3 regions of the Mediterraneibacter sp. ICN-202921 genome follow, and region 2 is predicted to be linked to each of the others. Evidence: predicted binding sites of a transcription regulator. Region 2 holds the regulator's gene; each other region holds the start of a gene.

Region 1 (10,258 bases), on a different contig from region 2:
ATGCGGATCGCCTTCCATGATGCTTCTGTCCATAAAAGCGCCCGGATCTCCTTCATCTCCGTTGCAGACAACATAGCGTGTCTTTTCTTTTTGCCTTGCCACCTGAGACCATTTATATCCGGTCGGAAAGCCACCGCCTCCCCGTCCCCGGAGACTGGAATCTGAAATTTCCTGTATCACTTCCTCCGGTGTCATCTCAAACAACGCTTTTTCCAAAGCCTTATAGCCGCCTGTAGAAAGATATTCCTGAATATGCTCTGCATCGATATGTCCGCAGTTTTTCAATACGTTTCTTGTCTGTTTCTTATAAAAAGGGATATCTTCCTGCCGTTTATATTCGATCCCGTCCTGTTTAAACAAAAGATGACGTATAGGATCCCCTCTTTCGATCGTCCTGTGGAAGATCTCCTCACAGTCTTCCAGCTGCACTTTTGTATACAGGATCCCCTGAGGCTCGATCCTCATAAGCGGTCCCATCTCACAAAAACCATGGCATCCGCTCTTTTTTACAGCAATCTCGCCGTCACCATGTGCGATTTCCGGTCCAAAATGTACTTCTACATCCGGATTATCCTTCACTAATTCACACATTCTTTCATAAATTTTGCCGGAACCTCCAGCTAAACATCCTGTCCCCGCGCAGATCAGGATTCTACACTTACTGTTTTCCATCTGTGCCTTTGAAGTCTGGCGTATCTGCTCCAGTATTTCTCTGTTTTCTATTCTTTCCATACGCTTATGCTCCTCTCAATTCATGAATCAGCTCTGCCGCGGCATCCGGAGTCATAGCCGGGTATACTTTGTCATTAACAGTCAGCACAGGTGCCAGCCCGCAGGCGCCAAGGCAGGAGACTGTCTCCAGAGTAAACATCATATCATCTGTGGTCGCTTTCTCACTGGATAAACCCAATTCACTGTACAGACGTTCCAAAATAGGGATGGATTTACGCACATGGCAGGCTGTCCCATCACAGACTTTAATGATATATTTCCCTTTTGGCTCAAAAGAAAAGTTTTCATAAAATGTAGCCACACTATACGCTTTCGCTTCATTGATTCCAAGCTTTCCCGCCACATAATCTAAGAGTTCCGGCGGAAGATAACGATACTCTGCCTGGATATCCTGGATAATAGGAATGAGAGATGCCTGTTCGGCGCCATGTTCCGCAATAATCTCATCCGTCTTGTCATAATAGCTTTGGTCTAACATTGGGATCCCTCCTTATTTTCATACATTATAGTTAAAAAATTATCAATTAAAAATTATTATATGGTAATCTTATATAATATTCAACTGTTTTTATGTATTTTTTGTAGTACATTATTACTGTTTATCTGCTCTATTTTTTTGTGCTTTTTATAATTTTTTCAACCGTATTACAGAGGACAAAAACGCAAAAAATCCCTATAGAAACCTTACGGCACTCGGCCTTAGATCTCTGTAGGGAATTTTAAACCTAGTCAAAAAGAAGCATTTTTTGCTTTCGTACACCATCCGGCTGCACCTAAAATAAAAAACCTGAAAACACAAGGTTTTCAGGTCTTTTAAGAGGCGCAGACCGGATTTGAACCGGTGAATCAGGGTGTTGCAGACCCACGCCTTACCGCTTGGCTACTGCGCCTTATCATAAAACCGCTGCTTTAGGATGTCTACATCCTTTTACATGCGATCAATGACTCCGACGGGAATCGAACCCGTGTTACCGCCGTGAAAGGGCGATGTCTTAACCGCTTGACCACGGAGCCTCAAAACAATCACTGCTTCCGCAGTGACCGTTTTTTATATTAGCATATATGTTTCTCTTTTGCAAGCCTTTTTTTCAAGTTTCTTTCAAAAGTTTCTTTCAAAAATCTACTTAAACTCTTTTTCTATTCATGATGATCCATATACATACTCATAACCAGTCCTGTCTCTGCCTCAAAATCAATCTCGCATCCGTTATAGTAACTGTCTTCTGCATACCAGCTGTACATATCCATATAGTCTCCTTCATAGACATCTTCACATGCACCATACGCTGCTGTCACTTCTTCTACTGTAGAGCCGATCTGGATTCCGCCCGGGAAGATCACTGTCATACCGCCATTTTCCAAGCCATAATCATCTACAGAAATCCCGCCAACCAAGCAGTCTTTTAATTCCAGCGCAGAACCGGATGTATTGAGAGCATCTACCATGATCTGGTTTCCATTTTCATCCATGAAATAGGCAAGTTCATACTCTCCTGTATTGACCATATAATTAGCCGGTGTGTAGCTCGTATCCAATGTCAGACCTAACGCTTCAAGTTCCGACATCTCACAAGGAAGTGTCAGCACCGTATCATTGATCTGTACTGTATAGCTGTCCCAACTGTCTCCCAGTTTACCGCTCTGTTTCGCAGGCGTTGCTTTTTTATCTGTACCTTCATCCTCGTCCATGTCAAAGTCGTCTGCCGCATCCCCGGAAACTGCCTCTTTCGCCTCATCTGGAACTTTAATCTCTTTTACCTTATCATATTCTACATAAGTCATTTCTATATAGAAATCGGATACTTCTACATCTTCTCCGGTTTCTCCCATCATAGATTCCATAACTTCCTTCATGTCTATGTTCACTCTTGCCGGGAGGATAGATTCTTTGTAGACTTCTACCGTACATGGGATCGTCACATCTTCTAAAGCGTCTTCATCCATGACTCCGTCTAAACCGAATGAGCTCATCATCTCTTCATCGAACAGTCCGTTTAAACTTTCTCCTTTGATCTCTCCTTTAAGTTCAAAACATTCTTCCCCTTCTACATCTGTCAGATCTTCTGATAATTCAAAATCATCTGCCATATCTTCAAAACCGCCAAACATGTTCTCGCTGAGCACATCGATTTCGCTTTCGTCCATTTCTTCCTTAGACCACTCATCTTCGATCATGCTGTATGATACATATGTATCATCTTCCTTGATCGAATACGCTTCCATCTGCGTACTCATACTGGATCCACTAAAATCTATAGAAATATCCCCTTCAATATGTGCCGCTTCCGGTTTCTTCGTAGCCTCTACATCCAGTTCCATACCTATTCCCATAGTATCTGTTCCGTCTGTTAAGGATGCTTCCACATTCATGCTGCAAAGTGCGGATTTGATGTCCTTCATATTCTCGGACATATCCTTAAATAAATTTTCCGGCGTCGCCTTTGTTCCACAGCCGGACAACAGCGTTGCTGTCATTACTGCGACCATACCCGTCGCTGCTACTCGTTTCCCATACTTCTTCATAGATTTTTCTCCTTTTCCTTTTAGTTAGTTTAGGCGTTTGCGAAACGCCACAAGCCGCATAAATACGGCATTTTAACTTTTATAAAACAAAACATCTCCTCAACGGATTGTGGTAAAATAGAGTTGCCTAGAAACTATAAACCAACCACCCGAAAGGAGATGTACCTATATGATAACATATAAGCAGCTCACTTTGGCAGAAGTTTTTGAAAATTGCCAAAATAAATTCGATAATGACAAATATCAGTTTCTTTCTCTACTTGACCAAACCATTAATCTTGATGAAATTGTTCCTGTTTCTTTTGTTACTCATTTTCACGCTTCTACAGGAAGACCTCGCAAGCATCAGCTTTATCCTATAATCAAGGCTCTCCTTATTCAGCGCATTTTCTCAATCCCGACCGATACTCTTCTGATCATATTTTTAAAATATTCTCAGGAACTACGGGATTTTTGTGGCTTCCGTGTTGTTCCTGATGCCTCAAAATTCACCCGTTTTAAACAGGACTTTCTTATGGACTTACAATCGATGTTTGATCACTTAGTTGATATCACTGAACCGATCTGCCAACGTATTGATTCTAACCTTGCTTCCATGAGCATCTTTGATACTTCTGGAATTGAGGCATGGGTGACAGAAAATAATCCGAAATACGCGAACCGTATCATAAAACAGTTAAAGGCCTTTGCAAAGGCTCACAACTTTGATCCTTACAAAGCTGCTTACGGCTCAATGCCCACACACGCTGCTGCTAACCCGGCTATCCAACAGATGTATATCAACGGACATTTCTGCTATGCCTATAAGTTTGGTATTGTCACGAATGGTCTTGGTATTGTTCGCGATATTACCTTCTACAATAAAGATTTCCTAAATGCTCATCCTGATATCATTGTTGAAAAGAAATCCGATTCGCCAGATGAAGATAAATCACTTGCGGACTCTAAGGCGCTGCTCCCTGTTTTGATTGATTTCTTTCAGAAGCATCCTTTGATCAACCCTAAAACTTTTCTAGGCGATGCCGCTTTTGATACCATTGAAATCTACAAAGCCCTTTTGGATGATCTTGGCTTTGAAAAAGCATTGATTCCACTCCGGACAAAACTATCAATGGAAGAACATGGCTACACCTTCAACGAAAATGGTGTTCCTTGCTGTCCGCATGATTCCACACTTCCAATGAAACGGGAAGGGAGTAAATCTCATCTGAGAAGCAAACTTCCCAGCATGAAGTTTGTATGCCCTAAAATGAAATGGGAATACAACCGCGAAACCAAAACGAAACGCCGTGTCTGCCACTGTGAGAACCCCTGTACCACATCTTCCTGTGGAAGAATGATTTACATTTACCCCGAAAAGAATCTGCGTGCCTATCCCGGTGTGGAACGTGGTTCCGTAGAATGGGATGAGACCTACAAAATCCGTGTAAACGTTGAAAAATCAATCAACCATTTTAAAGACAGTTTCTGTATTGCCGGTCGTAAAACCCAAAATGAGAAAACACTACATGCAGATTTGTTGCTTGCAGGAATTTCTCAGTTAATAACTGTCATGGTTGCTGATAAAATTCACCAGCATCAATATATACGAAGTTTAAAACCACTCATAGCATAGGACTTACCAACTTCATAAGCCCATGAGGTTTATTTGTTGTGCCAAGAAATGAACGATTTTCACTTCCTATCTCAAGAATCCTGCATGACAGGATCCTTTGCCTGTTTTTAATCAGGATTGCGGACTTGTTTCGCAATTACCTATTAGTTAGTTAAATATATCACTCCCATCCAATATGTGCCGCTTACATCACTGCTTCCATATTGGGTGATAACCTGTTCAGCAATTTCCATAAATTCCTCGTCATTAAGGTTATAATCCGTCCTGAAAACTGCACTCCCCTCTTCTTCTAATGCTTCTGTTACCGGGGTCACGATCTCTTCCTGTCCATAAAATTTTTCTTCTATATGATAATATTCATTTTCATCGGTAGAAGCCTCATACTCTTTTACTTTGCTATCCAATGCATATCGTGTATCTTCTACCAGCACTTTTTTCGCCGCATTATCCGGAAGATTCAACAATGCATTGAAAATCAGTTCATTATCATTATTCGTACTGTCTACAATCTGCCACTGCCCCTCGATCTTTACTTTATTCCAGGCATGCGGAAGATCGCCGTCTAGATTTCCTGTCACTATGATACTCTCCAACCCTGCCGCATCCGCAAGAAGTTTAAATGCGCCTGCATAACTAGAGCATACACCTTTTTTGTTTAAAAGTACACCATATGGCGTAAATGCATCGTTAAATTTTTCATCCACCCCGACGAAATTATTTTCTTCTGCATTTTCCAGAGCATCCATATCATATTCTGCCGTGTCGCACAGATATTGGTTGATTGCCAGCTCTTTCTCCAATTCTGTCATATCTTCTGTAATGATCTCTTTTATGACATTCTGGACCTCAGCGGCAATTTTCTCCTGCTTTTGACTAATCTCGTCTGTATCTATATCATACTGCACAGACAATGTTTTTCCGTCCGCAGAGATTGAAGCGCTTTGTACGCCTAACACCATTGGATTCTGATAAACAGCTTCCTCCCAGGCATCCAGTAAATATTCCTGATCCGAGCTCTCCGGAAATTCAGACAAATCGATCGCCATATTGCCGCTCATCATATTTACGGCAAGGTACTCGCTCAAAGCGCTGTTTGCCGTGACAGGATATTCCGTAACCTGTACTTGCTCTGTGTCCTCTTTCGCTTCCTCTTGTTCCTCTGTCATTTCAATATCAATAGCTCCGCCTTTGCCGCGTAATTTTTCCTGCCGTTTATGTATTTCCTCCAAATCCTCTTCCCATGTGTCCGGGTCGTAATTTTCCACAACCACTGTGCCTGTAAAATCCGTACCGTCTATGGTATACGGTATTTCTACGATATCTACTTCCACCAGCCTTAGATCCGACATATCTGCCTTCTCATATTCTCCCCAGGTCTCTGTCTTTTGCTTAGCTTTATCAAAATCATAATTCACCAGTTTTTGCACCAGTGTCCCGTCACACATCGTGACCCATTTATACGCAGGCATTTCTTCAAAACCTTCTGTATAGTTGGAACCTTCCTCCGACAGACTCATTCCCACTTCTTCGGTATAAGGAACTTTCCTGGCTATATCCTTCACATCAAATGTATTGCTGATCGCCGATGTCCCATCCTCTGACGCTGCGATCACACAGTAATACGTATCGTATTCCGAATTTCTCGGAATAGCTTCTGTTCCCTCTCCATATTCTTCTATATAATATTGCTCGCTTCTGTCTGCCTCAGACACCGCATACGTAACAAACTGTCCGTTAGACTCCGGTGTCCACTCTGTTTCGTCTGTACTTGCCCGCACCAGACCGCTCCCGGAGAAACCGCTGTCTTCATTATAGACCAGAGACATCACATAATATCGCTCCGCCCCTTTTATAGGTTTCCATGTAAATACAGGCTTTCCATCCTCACTTATTGTCAGATTAACTTTCGGCGCCTTCTCCACCTCATGCTTTACTTTAAAAACAGTCACCTTCGGTTTGGCAAGCGCTTCTCCCGTCTCGCAGTCCACATACTGCACCATATAATATTGAGGAAGATTGCCCCAGTCATTTAATTCTCCCTTGTCAAACAATGTGCCGTCTGACGGATGATACCCTGGATCTTCTTCTCCCAGATCTATACTGGCGATACCCGCCGTCTCCCATCTGGGCGGTGTGACAGACAGCACCTGGGTTTCCTCATCCCACTCAAAATGGGAGCCGACAGCCTGCGTAAGCTGCGCATCTTTATACACATTTACAATCTGTGTATACTCTGTAAACTCTCCGCCTTTAATGTCAAATCCCATTTGCAGCGTCAGCTTCTCATCCCGTCCTACATCTTTTATAGGCTCTGTATATTCATATTTCTCGTCCTGTACATATTTCTCTTTCGTCTTTTCTGCGAGTTTCTTGGTTTCCATGACTGCGCCGTTTTTCTTTGTGCTGTCATTTCCGGTGCTGCCGCCGGCAGAACATCCTGTTATCAGCATGACTGCTGCTGCCGTACAAATATATCTAGCATATTTTATTTTCACTTTCTCACCTCTCTGCTGCTTTTAGTTCCATTCCTTCTGTACAAAGACATGTTCTTGATCCGTGTTCTGCTTATAATACCTCGCATCCCTGCAAAAGGTTACAGCAATTACAGCCGTTTTTTCAAATATGCCAAAAAATCTTCATACGAAATATCTTCTCCCTTTAAATAACAATACTTTCCTTCCTTTTTATACGCCGCAAACCATTTTGACTCTCCTGTTTTGCCGATATGCACTTCACAGCCATTTACTTTGCTGGGCTTGATATCCCACAATTCCCGCGGAGCGATATCCTTTTCTTCCCCTGTGTGAAGTTCTATATTTTCCTCCGTTTTTTCACTGTCTTTTGCGTTTTCTCCTGTTTTGTCTGTGTCCGTTTTCCCCAGATTTCTTTCAATATTCCATTGCGCAGAGGCGACCTGTATCTCTTCTACGTATACCTTGTCTCTTGCCGCAAATCGCCAAGTTCCCAAAATCGCCAGGCACAGACAAGCCACAGCGGCACCGTTTCTGACGATATAGAATACCTTTCTTTTGCTCTTTTCTTTTCGCATCTGCTTTCTCGTCTTCTCTAGAAGTTCCTGGGGAGCGTGAATTTTATCATTTGCACTTTTATATTGCTCCTGCATGTCCGAATTCTCCTTTCAGTACTTCTCTTAGCTTCGCCCTGGCACGGGAAAGTCTTGTCTTTACTAATGACTCTGACACATTCAGTACCTCACCGATCTGTTTCACCGTATATTCTTCGTAATAAAATAAATGTATGACATTCTTGTAGTCTGCAGGAAGCGCCTGCACAGCCTCATATACACTGTGCTCTTTCGTTTCCATCTCATAAGACATCTCTTTCCCCGGCTCTGATACAAAAGGCACCGTTTTTCTTCTGTATGCATTGTCAAACTGTTTCTTACAGCAGTTTATCGTAACACGGATAAGCCATGCCTTTAAATGTTCTTCGTTTTCAATGCGATTCTTATATTTTACAAGCCGCAGAAACACCTCTTGGAAAACATCCTCCGCCTCACTTTTATTCTTCATCTGAAGCACAGCGATACGGTATACCATGTCTCCATATTCTAAAAGCGCCTTTTCTGTATCTATTTTATATCTTTCCTGTACCAGTCCTTTCATATAAAATACCCTTCATCTCCTGTAAAAGTTACAGCCTTTCATAAAAATATGCCACGATCAAATCTGCCATTCTGTCATAACTGTATACTCCTTCTGCCTGTCCGTTCACTTTCAAATAGGTATCATTTACTTTGTTCGCTACTTCTGCGACTGTCCCGTCATATGTATTCCAAAATATATTGTTTGCTGCCAGATCCGCTTCTGCATCCTCTGCCAGTTCCCCTCGCACTTCCTGCCACTTCTGCGGAGATACCTCATATAGTGTATTCATACAATACAGCCACCCAGACAGATACCCGCTGTATTGAAACACCATATCCTGTGACTCTGTACAGGCAAGAAACGCGATAAAGTTTGCCTCCTGTTCCTGCATAAATCCACGCAGATGAGAAAGCTCATGACAGAGTGTAAACGGTATGTTGTATGCCGGCATGTCCGCATTATAACCGGCTTCTATAGTAAACGGTATATACATTCCTGTCAGTCCTTGATAAGAGAGTATCTCCGAAACGAGCAGTCCTTTAGGGCGCGGATAATATCCCCGGAGACAGGAAAATGTGCCGCTTAGATTTTTCATAGCCTTTACAGATTCTTTCTCTGCTGCTCTTAGAGCAGTGGACTTTTTTTCTTCAGCTTCTAACTGCAATCTCCCTTCTGTATCTCTTGGAACTTTATCCGCTCTTATATTGACCTCCTTCGTAAGCCAGAGGCAGACTTCCTCCAATTCTTCTGTACTATATTCTCTGATATCGATTCCCGCCTCATCTGAAAAAGATCCTCTGTGGTAATTGATCCCACAGCAGGTCACATAGAGAAATAAAAGGATGCCTGCTGCTAAAAATACCCTGGAAAACCACCTATAAAAAAGGACTCCTTTTTTCCCTCCGGTCAGCATCCTTCCCATCATATGAACAGTAGATATAAACAGAAGCGCAAGAAGTATGTACAGCAAAATTTCCGCCATAGAAAATGGGAACAGAGCGGACACCCTTCCCAGGAAAGATACCAGAAAAAAATAGACATGCGTGGAATACCACTGTGCCATTCTGTCATTGCAAGCCGCGCACACGAGAAGAATTACGCCGGATACCAAAAGGATCGCAGCCGCAGCAGCATAACCGTCATATCTATAAATCTCCCTATCCTTTTTAGCTCTTTTGCGGAACATTTTTCTTTTTGCCTTGTTTTTCATATTGTTTATCTGCATGTTGAAATTTTTTTATAAGTTTATGATTATTTTATCATATATTTATATGAAGAAAAAGAAATATTCGCGCAATTGAAGCTAAAATAATGAGATTAAAAAGAAAAACCGGCGAGACATTTACAATCTCGCCGGGCTTCCGCGTAAAATAAAAACACAACTCGTTTTATTTTCGAAAAAGTGTCTTATCAAATTCTGGATTAAAATAATAATAATTCTGACTGTCCAATTTTTCTTTTACCTTTTCCAGTGCTTCTCCAAAGCGCTGAAAATGAACGATCTCTCTTGTCCGCAGGAATTTCAATGGTTCTCTGACCTCCGGATCGGTTATCATCCTAAGAAGATTATCATATACTGTACGGGCTTTTTGCTCTGCCGCCAGATCTTCTGTCAGATCTGTGACCGCATCGCCTTTAGACTGGAATTCCGTCGCCGAAAAGGGCAGCGATGACGCAGCCTGTGGCCACAATCCACTGGTATGGTCTATATAATATGCGTCAAACCCTGCCGTCTTTGCTTCTTCTATAGTCAGATTTTTTGTAAGCTGGTACACCATGG
Region 2 (10,258 bases):
TTAGCTGTTCCATATTATAAGCGATCGCATCCAAGTTAATTTCTGCGCACACTCTGCTGTATGATTTCATAATACTTCCCTCTCCTTTGTATTATACAGGCATGTTTGTATGCCCCAGATCAAATCTTCCGCAAGTACACTGTACTCGCCTTTTTCCTTTCTTGCCTCATCGCCTGCGCAGGCATGCAGATAAACCCCCAGGACACATCCCTCATAAGGGGACATCTTCTGGGCAATAAGCCCTGTGATCGTCCCGGCAAGCACATCTCCCGCACCTGCCTTCGCCATTGCGCTGTTTCCCGCAGTATTTACAAAGATCTGACGCTCTCTTGCTGACACGATCGTCCTGCTGTCTTTTAAAGCACACACAACATCGTATTTTGCTGTAAAATCTAATAGCCTTTCCCTTCGTTTTTCTTTCATTTCTTCCATACTGCATCCCAATAATCTCGTCATTTCTTTCATATGCGGCGTTAAGATCAAAGGTGCTTTCACATCTTCTAGTATGTCCATATGCCTGCTTGCCAGGTTTAAGCCATCCGCGTCCAAAACTACAGGAACTTTTGCTCGTTTCAATGTTTCTGCCAGTATTTTTTCTGCTGTTTCCGACATACCTAACCCGCATCCGATACACACTACGTCCGCCCACTCAAGAAGACTTGCAAGCTGTACTTCCTCATACTCTGTATACACAGAAATAATTGCTTCCGGAAGAAGCTGCTGTAAGATCGTTCGATTCTCTTTAACCGTATAGATCTGTACAAGTCCAGCACCGGCTGTATAAGCCGCTTTCGCAGACAGATAAGCCGCACCGGCCATACCGCAGCTTCCTGTGATCATCAGCACCTTTCCATAAGTCCCCTTATGAGAATCTGCCTTTCTTTTGGGAAGATATCGTCCTATATCTTTCTGCTCATACGTATAGCAAACACCTAATTCTTCTTTAAAGATTGCCAGATCGATCCCTATTTCTACAGGGAGCACTTTTCCGGAATATTCTTTTCCTGGGTATAATACGCAGCCTAACTTTTCACAGGCAAAGGCAACTGTCAAGTCTGCTTTAAATGCATTTCCCATCACACATCCCTTCTCTGCATGAATACCGGAAGGAATATCAACAGCAACCTTCTTAGCTGATATCTGATTCATCTGCGCTATTATATCCACATAGTGTCCTTGTATATCCCTGTTTAATCCCACACCGAAAAGTGCGTCTATTACAACAGTATATTCTTTGGACGGAATCTCTGTGCATGACATAAGCCCTAACCTTTCCAGAACTTCCTTCTGTGTACGGCATTCCATGCTTAAAGACTGTTCACGTCCCGCAAATACAACCGTCGGAAGATACCCTTTCTCTTTCATAAGGCGTGCTATGGCAAAGCCATCGCCACCGTTATTTCCACTTCCACAGACGATCAGCGCCTTATCCAGCCTGATCTGTTCTGTCTCCATGACTTCTACTGTCTTTAGAGCCGCTCGTTCCATCAATACCATAGAAGAGATCCCTATTTTTTCTATCGTATGTTTGTCTGCTTTCTGCATCCATACTCCGTCTGGAAGATATCGCATATAACTCCCCCGCCTTTCCTAAAAAATAAAAATCAGCAGAATCATTTCTTGTCTTTCACATCTTAAAATGAAAGAACGTGTAAAAAGGAAAACCTGATTACACGTTTCTGCCTGCATATTCCTGTAAATGTATACACTGCTGCATACTATACACAGCGTCACTAGTTTTTATGTTCTTCATTATAACGGCTGATATTATAAGAAAGCTTCATCAGACTGTCCGAAAGGTGTACATTTTCGACAATTATATCCTCCGGAAGATTCAAATCCGTGTGTGCAAAATTCCATATTGCCTTTATTCCATTCTCGATTACAAGTTCTGCCACTTCGATTGCTTTAGATTTAGGCAATGTGAGGATTGCGATCTCAATATCGTTTTTTTGAAGAAATTCTTCCAGATCATCCATCATACGGATCGGGATCCCACGGATAGAAACCCCTTCCAGGCGCGGGTTTACATCGAACAATCCTTTTAAAATGAAACCGCTTTTCTCAAAAGAAGCATAATTTGCCAGTGCCTGCCCTAAATTTCCCGCTCCTATGATAATAATAGGATGTTCTCTGTTCATCCCTAATATTTTTCCGATCTCTGTATATAGATATTTCACATTATATCCATATCCTTGTTGTCCAAATCCACCAAAATTGTTCAAATCTTGTCTTATCTGCGATGCCGTTACACGCATCTTCTTGCTCAGATCACTGGAAGAGATTCTTTCCACTCCTGCCTCCAGCAATTCTCCTAAATATCTGTAATATCTTGGCAGCCTTCCTATTACTGCACGTGATATTTCTCTTTGTTCCACAGTCATCGCCCTCCAAACTTAAATCTACGCTTTATTATATAAAATTGTTAATATGATGTCAAATTATAGTTGTATTTTCTTCGGTTTTCGTTATAATTGATTACATATGCAGCGTCAGACAACGCAACGGATACATAAATATACACCTATACTTTCAGGAGGAGTTTCATGATACTCGCATGTCATAATATTCATAAATCTTTTGGAGAACATCTGATCGTAAAAGAGGGCTCTTTTCATATTGAAGAACGGGAAAAAGCGGCGTTCGTCGGTATCAACGGAGCCGGCAAGTCTACTATTTTCAAAATGATCATGGGAGAGGAACCGGCTGATAGCGGGGAGGTAGTCCTTGCCAAAGGAAAAACGATCGGTTATCTCGCGCAGCATCAGACGCTTTCTTCCGGAAACACGATTTATGAAGAAGTCAAAACAGCCAAAGCGCATCTGATCCAAATGGAACACCAGATCCGTTCTATCGAATTAGAACTTAAAACACTGTCCGGAGATGCTTTAAATGCCAGGCTGGAAACTTATAACCGGCTTGTCTCCACATTCGAGTCCATGAACGGATACGCCTATGAAAGTGAGATTGCGGGAGTTCTCAAAGGGCTTGGTTTTCAGGAAGCAGATTTTTCTAAACAGACCGATACCCTGTCCGGAGGACAAAAAACCCGTGTTGCGTTGGGAAAACTGCTTCTTACCCAGCCGGACATTCTTTTGCTGGATGAGCCCACCAATCACCTGGATCTAAATTCGATCTCCTGGCTAGAGACATATCTTTTAAACTATACCGGCGCTGTTTTTATCATCTCGCATGACCGGTATTTTTTGAACCGCGTCGTAACAAAAGTCGTAGAGATCGAACAGGGAACGATCCGGACGTATGTCGGAAATTATAAGGCTTACGCAGAGAAGAAACAGCAGATCCGGGATGCACAATTAAAAGAATACCTGAATCAGCAAAGAGAGATCAAACATCAACAGGCTGTCATAGAAAAGCTTCGTTCTTTTAATCGTGAAAAATCCATCAAGCGCGCAGAAAGCCGTGAGAAACTGCTGGAAAAGATCACACCAGCAGAAAAGCCTGTCCAGACAGCCACACAGATGCATCTTACATTAGAGCCGTCCTGTATCAGCGGCAACGACGTACTCTCCGTTGCACAATTATCGAAGAGCTTTGATTCACAGACACTGTTTCATAAAGTCGATCTCGAAATAAAGCGCGGGGAACATGTTGCCGTGATTGGAGATAACGGTACCGGCAAGACGACTTTATTAAAAATACTTAACCAGGTCATTCCTGCCGACGAAGGTTCTTTTACTCTCGGTTCCAAAGTAAAAATCGGTTATTATGATCAGGAACATCATGTACTGCATGATGAGAAAACCATATTTGATGAAATATCCGATGCCTATCCAGCGCTTACAAACACACAGATACGAAATACACTGGCTGCTTTTCAGTTTACAGGCGATGAAGTTTTCCACCTCATTGGAAATCTATCCGGAGGCGAAAAAGGCCGTGTTTCATTGGCAAAACTTATGCTGTCAGAAGCAAATTTCCTGATTCTTGACGAACCGACCAATCACTTAGATATTACCTCTAAAGAAATATTAGAGCATGCACTCAACGACTATACCGGCACCGTACTCTATGTATCTCATGACCGCTATTTTATCAATCAGACAGCGACCCGCATTTTGGAATTGGTCAATCAGACTTTTGTGAATTATATAGGAAATTATGATTATTATTTAGAAAAAAAAGAAGAACTCACTGCTGCTTATGCTCCGACTTCTAACGCTGCGGGCGGAGAAGATTCGCAAAGCACAGCCTCTGATGCAAAACTAAACTGGCAAGAGCAAAAAGAATTGCAGGCAAAAGAACGAAAAAGGAAAAATGATCTGAAGAAAACAGAAGAACAGATCACATGTCTGGAACAACGGAACCAAATAATCGATCAGCTCATGACGCAGGAAGATGTCTATTCCAATTCCATCCGCTGTCAGGAACTCGCTGAAGAAAAGCATAAAAATGACTGTACATTAGAAGAACTATATGAACAGTGGGAAACTCTTGCAGAAGGCGGATCCCTCAATTAGATTTGAAAAAAGACGACTTCACGCTATTGTACATCTCCAATTGGAAGAAAATAAATCTCTTTATTTGGAAGTGCGCAGCAGTGTGAAGTCGATTTTTTTAACAGAAATATGAATTTAAGCGGCAAAAGTGTATGCATGAAATATGTGTTTTATGTGAGCAAAAAATTTCGGCAACTTTATAATCTTTCAGCGATTGCTTTTATGAATTCTTCGCTGTTTAGCACATTTGGATTTTCAATCGTTGTGATCAAGGCTAGATCTTTTGTCATGGAGCCGGATTCGATCGTGTCAATAGTTGCCTTCTCCAGTCTGTCGGCAAATTCCATAAGTTCTTTATTGCCATCCAATTCGCCGCGTTTTCTTAAAGCTCCGCTCCAAGCAAAAATGGTTGCCACAGAGTTAGTGGAAGTCTCCTCTCCTTTTAGATGTTTATAATAATGGCGCTGTACAGTTCCATGGGCAGCCTCGTATTCATAATATCCTTCCGGAGATACAAGGACCGACGTCATCATGGCGAGTGAGCCAAATGCAGAAGATACCATATCACTCATTACATCTCCGTCATAATTTTTACATGCCCATATGTATCCGCCTTCTGACTTCATGACTCTTGCCACTGCGTCATCGATCAAAGTATAGAAGTACACAATCCCTGCTTTTTTAAATTTTTCATCATACTCTGCGTCATAAATCTCCTGGAAAATATCTTTGAATGTATGGTCATATTTCTTAGAAATCGTATCTTTTGTTGCAAACCAAAGATCCTGTTTTGTATCCAAAGCATAATTAAAGCAGCTTCTTGCAAAACTTGCGATTGATTTACTGATGTTATGCATCCCCTGTATGATCCCAGGTCCGTCAAATTCATGGATCAGTTCTTTTTGCTGTGTGCCGTCTTCTGCCGTATATACCAATTCTGCCTTTCCAGCTCCTGGGATCTTCATTTCTGTTCCTTTATATACATCTCCATAAGCATGTCTGGCAATCGTGATCGGTTTCTTCCAATTCTTTACACATGGTTCAATCCCTTTCACCACGATCGGTGCACGGAAAACAGTTCCATCCAGAATCGCACGGATTGTTCCATTTGGACTTTTCCACATTTCCTTTAGATCATACTCATCCATCCTTGCCGCATTCGGGGTAATAGTTGCACATTTAACAGCAACCTTATATTTTTTTGTTGCATTTGCTGAATCTATCGTAACCTGATCATTTGTCTCATTTCTGTGCTGTAATCCTAGATCATAATATTCTGTTTTTAAATCTATATAAGGTTCAAGCAAATTGTCTTTGATCATTTTCCAGAGGATCCTGGTCATTTCATCCCCATCCATTTCTACTAACGGTGTCGTCATTTTGATTTTTTCCATTTTTTCTCCTCCTAAATATCTTCATATCCTTGTTTTTTCAGATTCTGCATCACATGCAGGATATGTTCATTAGCCAGCTGTTCTGCCATATTTGCATCTTTATCACGTATAGCCCGCAAGATCTGCTTATGTTCTCGTATAGATTTTCTTGCTCTTTCTTCTGAAACAACGGAAAATTTTCTCGCAGGCTGCACGTATTTATGAAAATCCATAAGAACATGACTCAATATCCTACTGTTTGAAGCCTCATATAAAATCGTATGGAATCGTCCGTCTAACAGCGTGATCTGTTCTACATTATATGTTCCCTCCCGTTTCATATGGAATTCAGACAGCAGAATTGTTTCATCCAGCGCCTCCATCTGTTCTTCTGTAATATTTTCAGTTGCCCATCTGGCACAAAGTCCCTCAAGCATGGAACGTATCATGTAAATATCCTTTACGTCTTTTGAAGAAATCCCTGTCACATATGCCCCCTTATTGGGAATAATCGTCACAAGTCCTTCCAGTTCCAATTGTCTGAGTGCCTCCCGTACAGGGGTACGGCTTACGCCTAATTCTTTTCCGATCGTATTCTCCCGCAGTTCCTCATGTTCTTTATACTTCCCTTTCAGAATATCCTCACGGATTTTCTGAAAGACTCTTCCGCCAAGAGAATACTCCTGATATTCCTCCATTTCGAAAGCCTCCTGCTTACAGTGTTATATGCAATTCTTCGCATATAGTATTTATTTTCTCAATTAATTCTTCATCTGTCAAGACCGTGACTCTTCCTTCTTCATATTCTTTGTCTACCCAGTCTTTTACCTTGCATACTAATTGGGAATTCTTATCTACCTGTCGTTCTTTCGGCAATTTATAAAAAGCGTTTATCCAGTAAGCAATTCCCGCAGCCCCCGATGTATTCGATACAGATACGAGCGCCGGGCGGTCTAAGAATTTTTCTGTATCAAAGATATTGTATATTTCCTCATTTTTCAGCATGCCGTCCGCATGAATCCCCGCCTTTGTCACATTGAAGTTTTTTCCTACAAACGGCGTCCTGGATGGAATATGGTATCCAATCTCTTTTTCATAGTATTCCGCAAGTTCTGTGATTACTCTGGTATCCATTCCATCCAGCGTTCCTTTCAACTGCGCATATTCAAAGACCATGGCCTCCAAAGGAGTATTACCTGTCCGTTCCCCAATACCAAATAGAGAACAATTTACGCCGGATGCGCCATACAGCCATGCAGTTGTTGAATTATTGACAGCCTTATAAAAATCATTATGTCCGTGAAATTCGATCAGTGAGCTTGGAACCCCTGCATGTGTCATCAGTCCGTAAATGATACCCGGAATAGAACGTGGAATCACTGCTCCTGGAAAATTCACCCCATATCCCATTGTATCACAGACACGTACTTTTATTGGTATTTTATATTCTTCCATTAATTTCATCAGTTCTACACAAAACGGAATCACAAATCCATAAATATCTGAACGAGTGATGTCTTCTAAATGACATCTTGGACGTACGCCTATCTCCAGACAGTCTCTGATAACCGACAGATAATGCTCCATTGCTTCACGTCGTGTCATTTTCAGCTTGTAAAATATATGATAGTCAGAACAACTCACCAGTACACCTGTTTCTTTTAAACCGATTTCTTTGACAAGCTGAAAGTCCTTTTTGCTGGCGCGTATCCAACTTGTAACTTCCGGAAATTCGTAACCCCTTTCCATACATTTGTATACAGCGTCTCTGTCTTTTTTGCTGTAAAGAAAAAATTCACTTTGACGGATTTTTCCTTTTGGACCTCCAAGACGATGCAGATAATCAAATATCGTGACAATCTGCTCCGTCGTATATGGAGCACGGGATTGCTGCCCATCACGGAAGGTCGTATCTGTGATCCATATCTCATCTGGCATATGATGGGGCACGATACGATCATTGAATGCAATCTTTGGAATCTCATCATATCGGAATAAATTCCGAAACACATTTGGTGTTTCTACATCTACCAGAGGATACATATATTCCTCCAGCTCTAAAAGATTTGTATGTTGATTCATAAATACCTTTCTGTCTTCCACTTTTTACCTCCTGCACACAGAGCATATCCGCCCCTTTTATCTTGTATAATTGTATACAATTATACATTTTTTGTCAACTACAATATAACTCCCTTTTATATCCTCTTTCTGACCAACTCCAGTATATTGTACAGACACTTTTTGCCGTTATATAAAACAGACCGCACCGGCAGTGAGATCACTGTCCGGTACGGTCGCCTTTATTCTTTCTTCTAATGGATCATACGTACTTTCAATACTCCGTCTATACTGTTAAATTTTTTTATCAGATCAGCCGGCACTTCTGCTTCTACATCCATCATTGTATATGCATATTCTTTTTTGCTCTTATTTGTCATAAGCGTAATATTTAGATTTTCCCCAGCAAGCAATGCCGTAAACTGTCCAAGCATATTGGGAATATTATGATGTAGCACTGTGATACGTGTTCCGTCTCCTTTTGTTCCCATATTACAATCCGGATAATTTACAGAATGCGCAATATTTCCATTTTCCAAAAAATCGATTACTTCTGCAACTGCCATCCGTGCACAATTATCTTCGGATTCTTCTGTAGAGGCTCCAAGATGCGGAATAACAATCGCGCCTTTTACTCCGGCTATTTCCGGTGTAGGGAAATCTGTGACATAGCATTTTACAGCGCCGGACACAAGAGCGTCTACCATATCCTCACTATTTACAAGAACATCTCTTGCAAAATTTAAGATGACTACATTTTCCTTCATCAAACTGATAGCGCCTTTATCGATCATACCTTTTGTATCTGGCGTAGCCGGAACATGAATCGTGATATAGTCGCATTCTTTATACAATTCATCCACTGTCTTTGCATGATGGATATTTCTGGACAGCTTCCATGCTGTATCTACAGAAATATATGGATCATATCCGTATACATCCATTCCCAAATGGGTAGCTGTATTCGCAACCAGTACCCCGATAGCTCCCAGGCCGATCACACCAAGCTTCTTTCCTTCAAGTTCTGTACCTGCAAAGACCTTTTTCTTTTTCTCTGTCATCTTGGCCAGATCTCCGTCTTCTTCATGTTCTTCAACCCAATTGATCCCGCCGATGATATCCCTAGCAGAAAGCAGCATGCCTGCAAACACTAGTTCTTTCACACCATTTGCGTTTGCTCCAGGTGTATTAAATACAACGATTCCCTTTTCTGCACATTTATCCAAAGGAATGTTATTCACTCCTGCGCCTGCACGAGCGATTACTTTTAGATGATCGCTGAATTCCATGTCATGCATAGCAGCGCTTCGTACCAGTACCGCATCTGCTTCGTCCATATTTTCTGTTTTTACATATTTTTCCCCAAACTGTTCCAAGCCGATCTCTGCGATCGGATTCAGGCAATGATATTCATACATTTTACAGATTCTCCTCCTCAAACTTTTTCATAAATGCTACGAGAGCCTCTACGCCTTCGTACGGCATAGCGTTATATATGCTGGCACGCATACCGCCTACAGTCCTGTGTCCTTTTAAATTCTCAAGACCTGCCGCCTTTGCTTCCTTTACGAATTTTGCATCCAGATCAGGATTACCTGTAACAAATGGTACATTCATCAAAGAACGATCCTTCTTTTCCACAGTGCCTTTAAATAACTTACTCTGATCCAGAAAATCATAGAGCAGCTTTGCTTTCTTTTCATTGTGCTCTTTCATCACAGAAAGTCCGCCCATTGATTTCAGCCATTTAAACACTTTCCCACAGATATAGATTCCATATGCCGGAGGTGTGTTATACAAAGAATCGGCATCTGCATGTGTTTTATATGTAAGCATCGTCGGTGTTCCAGGTAAGACTTCCTCTGTGATCAAATCTTCCCGTATGATCACGATGACAACGCCAGCGGGTCCGATATTTTTCTGTACGCCACCGTAAATGACTCCATATTTTTCCACATCAATTGGCTCTGAAAGAAAACAGGAGGATACATCTGACACCAGTATTTTTCCTTTTGTATTTGGCAGTTCTTTATACTTTGTCCCATAGATTGTATTATTTTCGCATATATATACATAGTCTGCATCTTCAGAAACCGGAAGATCAGAACAGTCCGGGATATATGAAAAAGTTTTGTCCTCTGAGGAGGCAATCCGATTTACTTTTCCATATTTTTCAGCTTCTTTGGCAGCTTTTTTTGCCCACTGACCTGTTATGATATAATCTGCCACACGATTTTTCATTAGATTCATCGGAATCATCGCAAACTGCTGGGACGCTCCACCCTGCAAAAACAACACCTTATAATTATCCGGAATACCCATAAGATCACGCAGATCTCGCTCTGCTGTCTGAATAATTTCTTC
Region 3 (10,258 bases), on a different contig from region 2:
CGTGAAGCCAAGGCAGAAGAACTAAACCAAAAGAGAGTACAGGAACTGGAACGAATCTCAGGATTAACCTCCGAACAAGCAAAAGAATATCTGTTGAAAACTGTTGAAGAAGATGTAAAGCATGATACAGCTAAAATGGTCAGAGAGTTGGAAACACAGGCGAAGGAAGATGCGGATAAAAAGGCAAAAGAATATGTTGTCAACGCGATCCAGCGGTGCGCAGCAGACCATGTGGCTGAAACAACTATTTCGGTGGTGCAGCTTCCAAGTGATGAAATGAAAGGAAGGATCATAGGCCGAGAGGGAAGGAATATCCGAACACTTGAAACACTGACAGGTGTAGAATTGATTATTGACGATACACCAGAGGCAGTGGTTTTATCCGGTTTTGATCCGATCAGAAGAGAAGTTGCCAGAATTGCCCTGGAAAGACTTATTGTGGATGGGCGTATCCATCCAGCAAGAATAGAGGAAATGGTGGAGAAAGCGCAAAAGGAAGTCGACACCATGATACGGGAAGAAGGAGAAGCGGCAGCCTTAGAAGTGGGTGTGCCAGGAATACATCCGGAACTGATCCGTCTTCTCGGACGTATGAAGTTTAGGACGAGTTATGGACAAAATGCATTAAAGCATTCGATAGAAGTAGCGCAGCTGTCAGGCCTTCTTGCCGGCGAGATAGGGCTGGATGTCAGAATGGCTAAACGCGCAGGTCTTTTACATGATATTGGAAAATCAATCGATCATGATGTGGAAGGTTCACATATCCAAATTGGTGCAGATCTGTGTAGAAAGTATAAAGAATCTGCTACTGTTATCAATGCAGTAGAAGCGCATCATGGCGATGTGGAGCCGCAGACGCTCATCGCATGTGTGGTTCAGGCGGCTGATACAATATCGGCTGCACGTCCAGGGGCAAGACGAGAAACAATTGAAACATATACCAACAGATTAAAACAGTTAGAAGAGATCACCAATCAGTTCAAAGGTGTAGATAAATCTTTTGCTATTCAGGCAGGAAGAGAGATTCGAGTAATGGTAGTTCCAGAGCAGGTATCTGATGATGATATGGTACTTATGGCCAGGGATATAGCGAAGCAGATAGAGTTTGAGCTTGAGTATCCGGGTCAGATCAAGGTAAATGTAATTCGTGAATCGCGGGCTACAGATTATGCCAAATAGACAGAATCAGAACAGGCTGATAAAAGTACGACCCTTGTCCTTTGACAAGGGTCTTCTTTAGTTGTGTGCCATGGACGTGTATTGTGCTTAAGTTATTGTAAAAGGAGGAAAATACTATGGAAAATAAAATTAAAAGATTAAAAAGAGAGCTGAAATTCAAGGGGAAAATCTTAGAATTTTACCAGGATACGATGGAAATCGATGGAACGCATACAGCGGTTTGGGATTTTATTAACCATAAAGGCGCGGCTGCAGTTGTGCCTGTCACCAAAGACGGGAAAATTCTGATGGTTAGGCAATATAGGAATGCATTGGAACGGTACACATTGGAGATTCCGGCAGGTGCGCTGGACAGCACGGAGGAGCCGGGAATTTTCTGCGCCTCAAGAGAATTAGAGGAAGAAACCGGATATAAGAGTGAACATCTTACATGGCTGCTCACTATACGCACAACGGTAGCGTTTTGTAATGAAAAAATAGAAGTCTATGTAGCGGAAGATTTGATGCCATCCAGACAAAAGCTAGATGAAGATGAATTCATAGAAATAAAAGCATATACAATGGAGGAATTAAAAGAGAAAATATTTACGGGAGAAATTGAAGATGCGAAGACGATTTCTGCACTTCTCGCGTATGATGTGAAATTTAGAAAAAAAGAATAAATAGGCGGTTCGGGCATATAATGAAATATCTCAACGATAGGAGGCACACTTTGTGAAGATACTTCATACGAGAAAGCAGCTTTTCATATTTTTTATGCCTGGATTCTTGATTGGTATTTTTTATATCAATCTGCTTGCAAAGCATTATGTGGCAGAACCTGGGATCTTCAGTGACTATTTTTTGAAACAATTTGGAAATGTGGAGATCGTGATAGAAGAATATATATGGTATTTGCTCCGAGTAAGAGTGCTTCCGTTTCTGTTGCTGCTGGGGATTTCATTTACACGAGTCAGAAAAATCGCGGCGGTACTATTCTTAGTGTGGACGGGCATTTCTAGCGGAATCCTGCTTTCAGCGGCAGTGCTGGAGTTAGGGATCAAAGGTAGTTTACTGTGTATGGTTGGGATCCTGCCGCAATTTTTATTTTATATCCCCGCTTATCTCGTTTTACTTTGGTATTGTTATTCCTATCCAAAGAATCATTGGAATTCTCAAAAAACAGTGTTTGTATCCTCTATGATTTTTATAGGGATCATTGTAGAAGCCTATGTAAATCCCATATTAGTAGAAGCATTTTTGTCAACATTATAAGTAGAGATTTAATGAAACAACAAACAGTACAAAATGAAGCGTAAGCGGAATTGAGCCAACGCTGCCTTCCACATTTAAGTTTATATTCAAAACGTAAAAAATCGACTTCACGCTGCTGCGCATTTCCAAACAGAAGTGTGCATTTCCTTCCGATTGGAGATATATAACAGCGTGAAGTTGTCTTTTTTTCTAAAATCTAATTGTGGAATCTGCCTTTTGGCAGTGAAGTGAAACTTCTAATTGGAAGAGACAGCGAAGAAACATTGTGTTAGATAAACAGGCATTGACAGGAGCGTTCCGAATACAGTTCGTCAATTAAATTTATCCTTCCATTTTAATATAAGTACTGCGCACAGTGTTACTAGAAACTGGCTTGCAAGCAATCCCCATAAGTAGCCTTGTATGCCATATAGGGGGACAGCGGCAAACACGCTCACGATACGTACGCCCAGACCGATCAAATTGATAATGAGAGTGAAAGTTGTTTTGCCTAAGCCGTTTATGATACTTAGAAAAGCTCCGTTTACATAAAGGAAAGGGCAGATCCAGGCGAGGGTGACGATAAATTTCCCAGCAGCAGAACTGCGAAAGATAAAAGAACCGATAAAGGAACCGAATAGTAGAAAGAAGAGACAGCAGGCGAGTCCGAGTATAAAACAGGAGCCGGCTGCTTTTTTTATGAGTTCGGATAGTTTTTTATCATGTCCGGCAGCTTGGTTTTCGGCGACAGCGGGCATCAGCATAATAGAGACAGAATTGGTAAGCGCAGAGGGAAATAAGATGCAGGGGAGCGCCATTCCTGTCAGTACACCATATATACGCAGTGATTGTGAGGCACTGTGGGTATAGAGTTTAAGACAGTTGGGGATAGCAGCAGCCTCTATACTCTGCAAAAGAGTAACAAAAAGCCGGTTGGCAGTTAAAGGAAGCGAAAGTAGAAGCAGTTCTTTTGTGTTATCCGCTGCTTTGTCAAAGGCAAAACGAGGAAGGCGCCAATGCCGTCCCCATAGAGACTTTGCGGAATATAGGGCAGCTGCGAATTCTCCGGCAACAAGACCGGATACAGCAATTAGGACAGAAGGAGTTGTTCCCTGTCTTTGAAGATAAATATACAAAAGAGCAACAGAAGCGATGCGGACAGTTTGTTCTATTAATTGGGAAAGAGCTGGGATTTTTGTTTGTTTCAGTCCGTAACAGTATCCGCAGATACAGCTGTGGACAGCGCTGCAGGGAAGCGCATAAGAGGAAGCAGTCAGAAGAAGTCTACATCTGGGATCGCCTAAAAAAACTTCTGCTATGTAAGCGGAGTTGGCCTGTATAAATAATAATCCTGCAAAGGCAAGAGAACAGGAGAAGATCAAGCCGGATAACAGTACATTTTTTGCTTCTTTCGGCCTTCCAAGAGACATTTTTCGTGCTACGGTGCGGGATATAGATGTCTGGAATCCTGCGGATGAAAGAGAGATGAACAGTGTATAGACAGGAAAGATCAGCTGGTAAAGCCCGACATTTTCCTCGCCAAAAGCATGGCTCAAAAAGATACGGTAGAAAAAGCCCATAAATCGTGTGGAAAGACCGGTAATGGTCAGAACTATGGTTCCTCGGATAAAAGCATGTTTTTTTGCCATAAAATCTCCTAAAATATATACTTTTTACAACATATTCACAGTTCTGTCTTGACAGAACATAAAGCAGATGATATTCTACAGATGAAAATCCTAGTGAAATAATAGGGAATACAAATGAACAATCATTTTACCACAGAAGCAGGCGAATAAAAAAGTTACAGCAGGCATTCATAAAGAAGGTGAGAATTTGAAATTATCGACAAAAGGAAGATATGGGCTTAGAGCGTTGATCGATCTTGCGCAGTACAGTGAAAATGGCCCGGTATCTATAACGAATATTTCTGGCCGGCAGGATATTTCAGAACGGTATTTGGAGCAATTGATGGCAAAATTAAAAAAGGCGGGGATCGTAGAAAGTATCCGTGGAGCCGCAGGAGGGTATCTTCTTGCAAAACCTATGGAAGAAATCTCAGTCGGTGAGGTGTTAAGAGCGTTGGAAGGAAGCTTGGAGCCGGTCGAGTGCGCGGGTCTGGAGCCGGGAAATGGGTGCAGCGCATCTGATATCTGTGTAACGAAGTATGTATGGCAGCGGATCAATGAGAGTATCAACCAGGCTGTAGATGAAATAAAATTGGAGCAGCTTGTGGAGGAAAGCAAAAAGAAGCAGCATACGGCAGATAGGGTGTCAAAAACAGAATGTGGCAATTAGGAATAGCGAGAAGCAGAAACGATATTCTAAAAGATAGTGTAAATGACAATGCAGCAAGAAGGAGAAAAATACGATGGAAAAATTTATTTATTTAGATAACGCAGCGACGACAAAAACAGCGCCGGAAGTAGTAGAAGCAATGCTTCCTTATTTTACGGAATATTTTGGAAATCCATCCAGCGTCTATGGGTTTGCTTCTCAAAATAAAGAACGGATCATAGAGCAGAAGGAAATAATTGCTTCTATATTAGGAGCAAAGGAAAATGAAATTTACTTTACAGCGGGAGGAACGGAAAGTGATAACTGGGCGCTGAAAGCTGCCGCGGAAGCATATAGAAAGCAGGGAAAACACATCATAACAAGTAAGATAGAACACCATGCAATCCTGCACACATGTGAATATCTGGAGAAACAATATGGATTTGAAGTGACATATCTGGATGTGGATGAAAACGGAATTGTAGATGTACAGAATCTGGAAAAAGCAATCCGTCCAGATACGATCTTGATTTCGATCATGTTTGCAAATAATGAGATCGGCACTATCCAGCCGATCAAAGAAATCGGAAAGATCGCTCATGACCATGGTATTTTGTTCCACACAGATGCGGTGCAGGCGTTTGGCCAGATTCCGATCAATGTAGAAGAATGCCATATCGATATGTTAAGCGCCAGCGGACATAAATTGAACGGACCAAAAGGAATTGGATTTTTATATATCAGAAAAGGTGTGAAGATCCGTTCTTTTATCCACGGCGGCTCACAGGAAAGAAAGCGTCGTGCCGGCACAGAAAATGTACCGGGGATCATAGGTCTTGGCAAAGCAGCGTTGCTGGCAGCGGATTCTATGGAAGAAAGGACAGCGCAGGAAAGAAAGCTAAGGGATTATCTGATTGATAAGATTGAAAAGGAGATCCCTTACTGTAGACTGAATGGAGACAGGGTAAAAAGGCTGCCGAACAATGTAAATTTTAGTTTCCGTTTTATCGAAGGAGAGTCGCTGCTGATCATGCTGGACATGAAAGGAATCTGTGCATCCAGTGGTTCCGCGTGCACATCAGGGTCTTTAGACCCTTCCCATGTACTTCTTGCGATCGGGCTTCCTCATGAGATAGCGCATGGGTCTTTACGGCTGACATTGGGCGCGGATATCACCAAAGAAGATGTGGATTATGTGGTGGAGGAACTGAAAAAGATTGTAGCCCATCTGCGCAGTATGTCCCCGCTTTATGAAGATTTTGTAAAGAAACACGCAAATGAATCAATATAAAAAATCAGGAGGTATAAATATGTATACAGAGAAAGTAATGGATCATTTCCAGAATCCAAGGAACGTAGGAGAAATTGAAAATGCAAGTGGGGTAGGTACTGTCGGCAACGCGAAATGTGGGGATATTATGCGGATCTATCTGGATGTAGACGATGAGCAAGTGATTCGAGATGTGAAGTTTAAAACGTTTGGATGTGGAGCGGCTGTGGCGACTAGCAGCATGGCAACGGAGTTGGTGAAAGGAAAAACAATCTACGAGGCGCTTCAAGTGACAAACAAAGCAGTGATGGAAGCACTTGATGGACTTCCGCCGGTGAAAGTGCATTGTTCTCTTTTAGCAGAAGAAGCGATCCATGCGGCATTGTGGGATTATGCGCAGAAGAACGGGATTGAAATCGAAGGTTTGAAAAAACCGAAATCAGATATCCATGAGGATGAGGAAGCAGAGGAAGAAGAATACTGATGAGCAAAGTAGTGGTGGGAATGTCCGGAGGCGTGGATTCTTCAGTTGCGGCCTATCTTTTAAAAGAACAGGGATATGAAGTGATCGGAGTAACCATGCAGATATGGCAGGACGAAGAACAGGCAGTTATGGAAGAAAATGCAGGCTGCTGCGGGCTGCGTGCGGTGGATGATGCGAGGCGGGTAGCGGCGGCGTTAGATATCCCCTATTATGTGATGAATTTTAAAGAGGAATTTAAAGAAAATGTGATCGATTATTTCGTACATGCATATTTGCAGGGAAAAACACCTAATCCATGTATTGCCTGCAACAGGTATGTTAAATGGGAATCTCTTTTAAAAAGAAGCCTTGCGATCGGTGCTGATTATATAGCGACAGGACACTATGCGCGTATAGAACGTCTGGAAAACGGGCGTTTTACACTGAGACGTTCTGAAAATCTGAAAAAGGATCAGACCTATGCACTTTATAACCTGACCCAGGAGCAGCTGAGGAGGACGTTGATGCCGGTAGGCGCCTACAGTAAAGAAAAAATACGCGAGATTGCTTCCAGAATACATCTTACAGTGGCAGACAAGCCGGACAGTCAGGATATTTGCTTTGTCCCTGACGGTGATTATGCGTCCTATATAAAAGAAAATACAGACAGACCGATTGCGGAAGGGAATTTTGTATCTGCAGAAGGAAAAGTCTTGGGAAGGCATAAGGGCATCATACATTATACAGTGGGACAGAGAAAAGGACTCGGACTTTCACTTGGGTATCCGGCTTTTGTGTTGGAGATACGTCCGGAGACGAACGAAGTAGTGGTCGGAACATATGAACAGTCATTGACCTATACATTGCGTGCGAACCAGCTGAATTTTATGGCTGTAGAAGATCTAAGAGAACCTATGCATGTTTTTGCGAAAATAAGATATAATCATAAGGGAGCATGGTGTACGGTAGAAAAAATAAATGACGAAGAAGTGCTCTGTACTTTTGAGGAACCACAGCGGGCGGTCACTCCCGGACAGGCAGTTGTCTTTTACCAGGACGATTATGTTTTAGGGGGGGGAACCATATTATGATACGAAGTGATTTTCATATGCATACAGCATTTTCGGGAGACTGTAAAGCTTCCGCCCGTGAAATGATAGAAGGAGCGCTAAAAAAGGGGATGCGGACCATTTGTATCACAGATCATAACGATAAGGATTATCCTATACAAGAGGATGACACAGAAGATGATTTTGTGTTCGATGTGGAAGAATACTTCCGTATATTGCGAGAACTGCAGCAGGAATATGCCGGAAGGATAGAAATACGTATCGGGATTGAACTGGGGCTCCAGCCGCATTTGGGTGAATATTATGAGAAATTGGTAAACAGTTATCCTTTTGATTTTGTGCTTGGTTCTGTGCATGTAGTAAATGGCAGCGATCCTTATTATGGAGAAATATTTCGAGGACAGACAGACAGAGAAGCGTATGAGCAGACATTTATCACAACATTAAAAAATATAGAAATGGTGAAAGATTTTGATGTTTTGGGCCATCTGGACTATGTAGTGCGGTATGGAACATATGGCATACAGGAATATTCATATAGAAGATTTGCGGAATATATAGACGAGATTTTAAGAAAAATTATCGCGCAGGGCAAGGGATTGGAAATGAATATGGCGGGAATGAAATATGGCTTGGGATTTGCACATCCACATCCGGATATATTGAAAAGATATAAGGAGCTGGGTGGAGAGATCGTTACGATCGGGGCTGACGCGCATTGCCCGGAACATATCGCCTATGATTTCAGGAAGGCGGGGGCAATCTTAAAGGCCTGTGGATTTGAATATTATACAGAATTTAAAGAAAGAATGCCGATTTTTAAACATGTTCCATAAAAATATATTTAGTACTTGAATTTTTGTTCTTGTTTTAGTACAATGAGTCTAGTTGATGAATCTTTAACAAAGTTTAGGGGCTTGTTGGAGATTTGCAATAAAGACCGGGAAGACGGTCAACAATTTTTAAAACTTTAGGAGGAATTAATCATGGCAGTAAAGGTAGCGATTAATGGTTTTGGACGTATCGGACGTCTTGCGTTCAGACAGATGTTTGGAGCAGAAGGATATGAGGTTGTTGCGATCAACGATCTGACATCTCCGAAAATGCTGGCTCACTTATTAAAATATGACTCTACACAGGGAAAATATGAACTGGCTGATAAAGTAGAAGCAGGTGAAGATTCTATCATTGTAGATGGAAAAGAAATCAAGATTTACGCAAAAGCAGACGCAAAAGAACTTCCTTGGGGTGAAATCGGCGTAGATGTAGTTCTGGAATGTACAGGCTTCTACACATCCAAAGCAAAAGCACAGGCTCACATTGACGCAGGTGCAAAGAAAGTTGTTATCTCTGCTCCGGCGGGAAATGACCTTCCTACAATTGTATATAATGTAAACCACGAGAAGCTGACAAAGGAAGATAATATCATTTCAGCAGCTTCCTGCACAACAAACTGTCTGGCACCGATGGCAAAAGCATTGAATGACCTGGCACCGATTAAATCTGGTATTATGTGTACGATCCATGCTTATACAGGCGATCAGATGACACTGGATGGACCACAGAGAAAAGGAGATTTAAGAAGATCTCGTGCAGCAGCATGCAATATCGTTCCAAACAGCACAGGCGCAGCGAAAGCAATTGGTCTTGTTATTCCAGAACTGAATGGAAAACTGATCGGTTCCGCACAGCGTGTTCCAACTCCGACAGGTTCTACAACTATTCTGACAGCAGTCGTAGAAGGAAATGTTACAGTAGATCAGATCAATGCAGCTATGAAAGCAGCAGCTAATGAATCTTTTGGATACAACACAGATGAGATCGTATCCAGCGATATTGTCGGCATGAGATATGGTTCTTTATTCGATGCTACACAGACAATGGTTCTTCCATTGGAAAATGGTACAACAGAAGTACAGGTTGTTTCATGGTATGACAATGAAAATTCTTACACAAGCCAGATGGTAAGAACGATCAAACACTTCGGAACATTACTGTAATCCGAAAAAAAGAAATTGACTCACAAAGGGTCCGGTCTTATTTGGGCCGGACTTCTTTATTTAAGGAAAATCAGGAGGCAAACGACAATGCTTAATAAAAAATCAGTAGATGATATTAATGTAAAAGGAAAAAAAGTACTTGTAAGATGTGATTTCAATGTACCGTTGATCGATGGCAAGATCACAGATGAAAACCGTCTGGTGGCAGCACTTCCTACAATTAAAAAGCTGGTAGCTGACGGAGGAAAGATTATTCTTTGTTCTCATCTTGGAAAGCCGAAGGGTGAGCCGAAACCAGAGCTGTCCTTGGCGCCGGTAGCAGCAAGACTGACAGAACTTCTCGGACAGGAAGTGAAATTTGCGGCAGACCCGGAAGTCGTAGGTCCAAATGCAAAAGCGGCGGCAGAAGCGATGAAAGATGGAGAGATCATCCTTTTGGAAAATACCCGTTACAGAGCAGAAGAGACAAAGAACGGAGAAGAATTTTCAAAAGAACTGGCATCCTTGTGTGACGTATTCGTAAATGATGCATTTGGAACAGCTCACAGAGCACACTGCTCTAACGTGGGAGTTACAAAGTATGTAGATACGGCAGTTGTAGGATATTTGATGCAGAAAGAGATCGATTTCCTTGGCAATGCAGTGGAAAATCCGGAGAGACCATTCGTAGCGATCTTAGGAGGTTCTAAGGTTTCCAGTAAGATCTCTGTTATTGAAAATCTGTTGGAAAAAGTAGATACGTTGATCATCGGCGGCGGAATGTGCT

What was found. Region 2 encodes Rex, which represses fermentation and respiration genes when NADH is low (regulators of the CRP and FNR family bind a similar motif). Its sites were predicted from a motif close to ATTGTTAANTANTTAACAAT; they were not measured.
Region 1: a site for Rex is predicted at 1,238-1,257, ahead of WKT01_RS04935 (complex I 24 kDa subunit family protein). Genes of this name have one in related genera too.
Region 3: a site for Rex is predicted at 8,380-8,399, ahead of gap (type I glyceraldehyde-3-phosphate dehydrogenase). Genes of this name have one in related genera too.

Annotation. Positions count from the first base shown of each region.
Region 1 covers NZ_JBBKBE010000004.1:53,567-63,824, reverse strand. The annotation lists gene nuoF (NADH-quinone oxidoreductase subunit NuoF) at 1-732, opposite strand, end outside; gene WKT01_RS04935 (complex I 24 kDa subunit family protein) at 737-1,210, opposite strand; tRNA gene WKT01_RS04930 (tRNA-Cys) at 1,551-1,622, opposite strand; tRNA gene WKT01_RS04925 (tRNA-Glu) at 1,675-1,746, opposite strand; gene WKT01_RS04920 (DUF6612 family protein) at 1,870-3,255, opposite strand; partial or broken gene WKT01_RS04915 (transposase) at 3,425-4,799, shown strand; gene WKT01_RS04910 (transglutaminase domain-containing protein) at 5,014-7,365, opposite strand; gene WKT01_RS04905 (hypothetical protein) at 7,473-7,994, opposite strand; gene WKT01_RS04900 (RNA polymerase sigma factor) at 7,978-8,496, opposite strand; gene WKT01_RS04895 (DUF3810 domain-containing protein) at 8,525-9,688, opposite strand; gene WKT01_RS04890 (manganese catalase family protein) at 9,867-10,258, opposite strand, start outside.
Region 2 covers NZ_JBBKBE010000001.1:75,401-85,658, reverse strand. The annotation lists gene alr (alanine racemase) at 1-70, opposite strand, end outside; gene WKT01_RS00400 (NAD(P)H-hydrate dehydratase) at 67-1,572, opposite strand; gene WKT01_RS00395 (redox-sensing transcriptional repressor Rex) at 1,734-2,378, opposite strand; gene WKT01_RS00390 (ABC-F family ATP-binding cassette domain-containing protein) at 2,547-4,481, shown strand; gene WKT01_RS00385 (NADP-dependent isocitrate dehydrogenase) at 4,658-5,854, opposite strand; gene WKT01_RS00380 (GntR family transcriptional regulator) at 5,866-6,531, opposite strand; gene WKT01_RS00375 (2-isopropylmalate synthase) at 6,548-7,936, opposite strand; gene WKT01_RS00370 (phosphoglycerate dehydrogenase) at 8,149-9,312, opposite strand; gene serC (3-phosphoserine/phosphohydroxythreonine transaminase) at 9,314-10,258, opposite strand, start outside.
Region 3 covers NZ_JBBKBE010000010.1:14,669-24,926, reverse strand. The annotation lists gene rny (ribonuclease Y) at 1-1,179, shown strand, start outside; gene WKT01_RS09110 (NUDIX hydrolase) at 1,296-1,841, shown strand; gene WKT01_RS09105 (stage II sporulation protein M) at 1,894-2,433, shown strand; gene WKT01_RS09100 (polysaccharide biosynthesis protein) at 2,745-4,061, opposite strand; gene WKT01_RS09095 (RrF2 family transcriptional regulator) at 4,249-4,710, shown strand; gene nifS (cysteine desulfurase NifS) at 4,784-5,980, shown strand; gene nifU (Fe-S cluster assembly scaffold protein NifU) at 6,000-6,443, shown strand; gene mnmA (tRNA 2-thiouridine(34) synthase MnmA) at 6,443-7,513, shown strand; gene WKT01_RS09075 (histidinol-phosphatase HisJ family protein) at 7,510-8,328, shown strand; gene gap (type I glyceraldehyde-3-phosphate dehydrogenase) at 8,479-9,492, shown strand; gene WKT01_RS09065 (phosphoglycerate kinase) at 9,580-10,258, shown strand, end outside.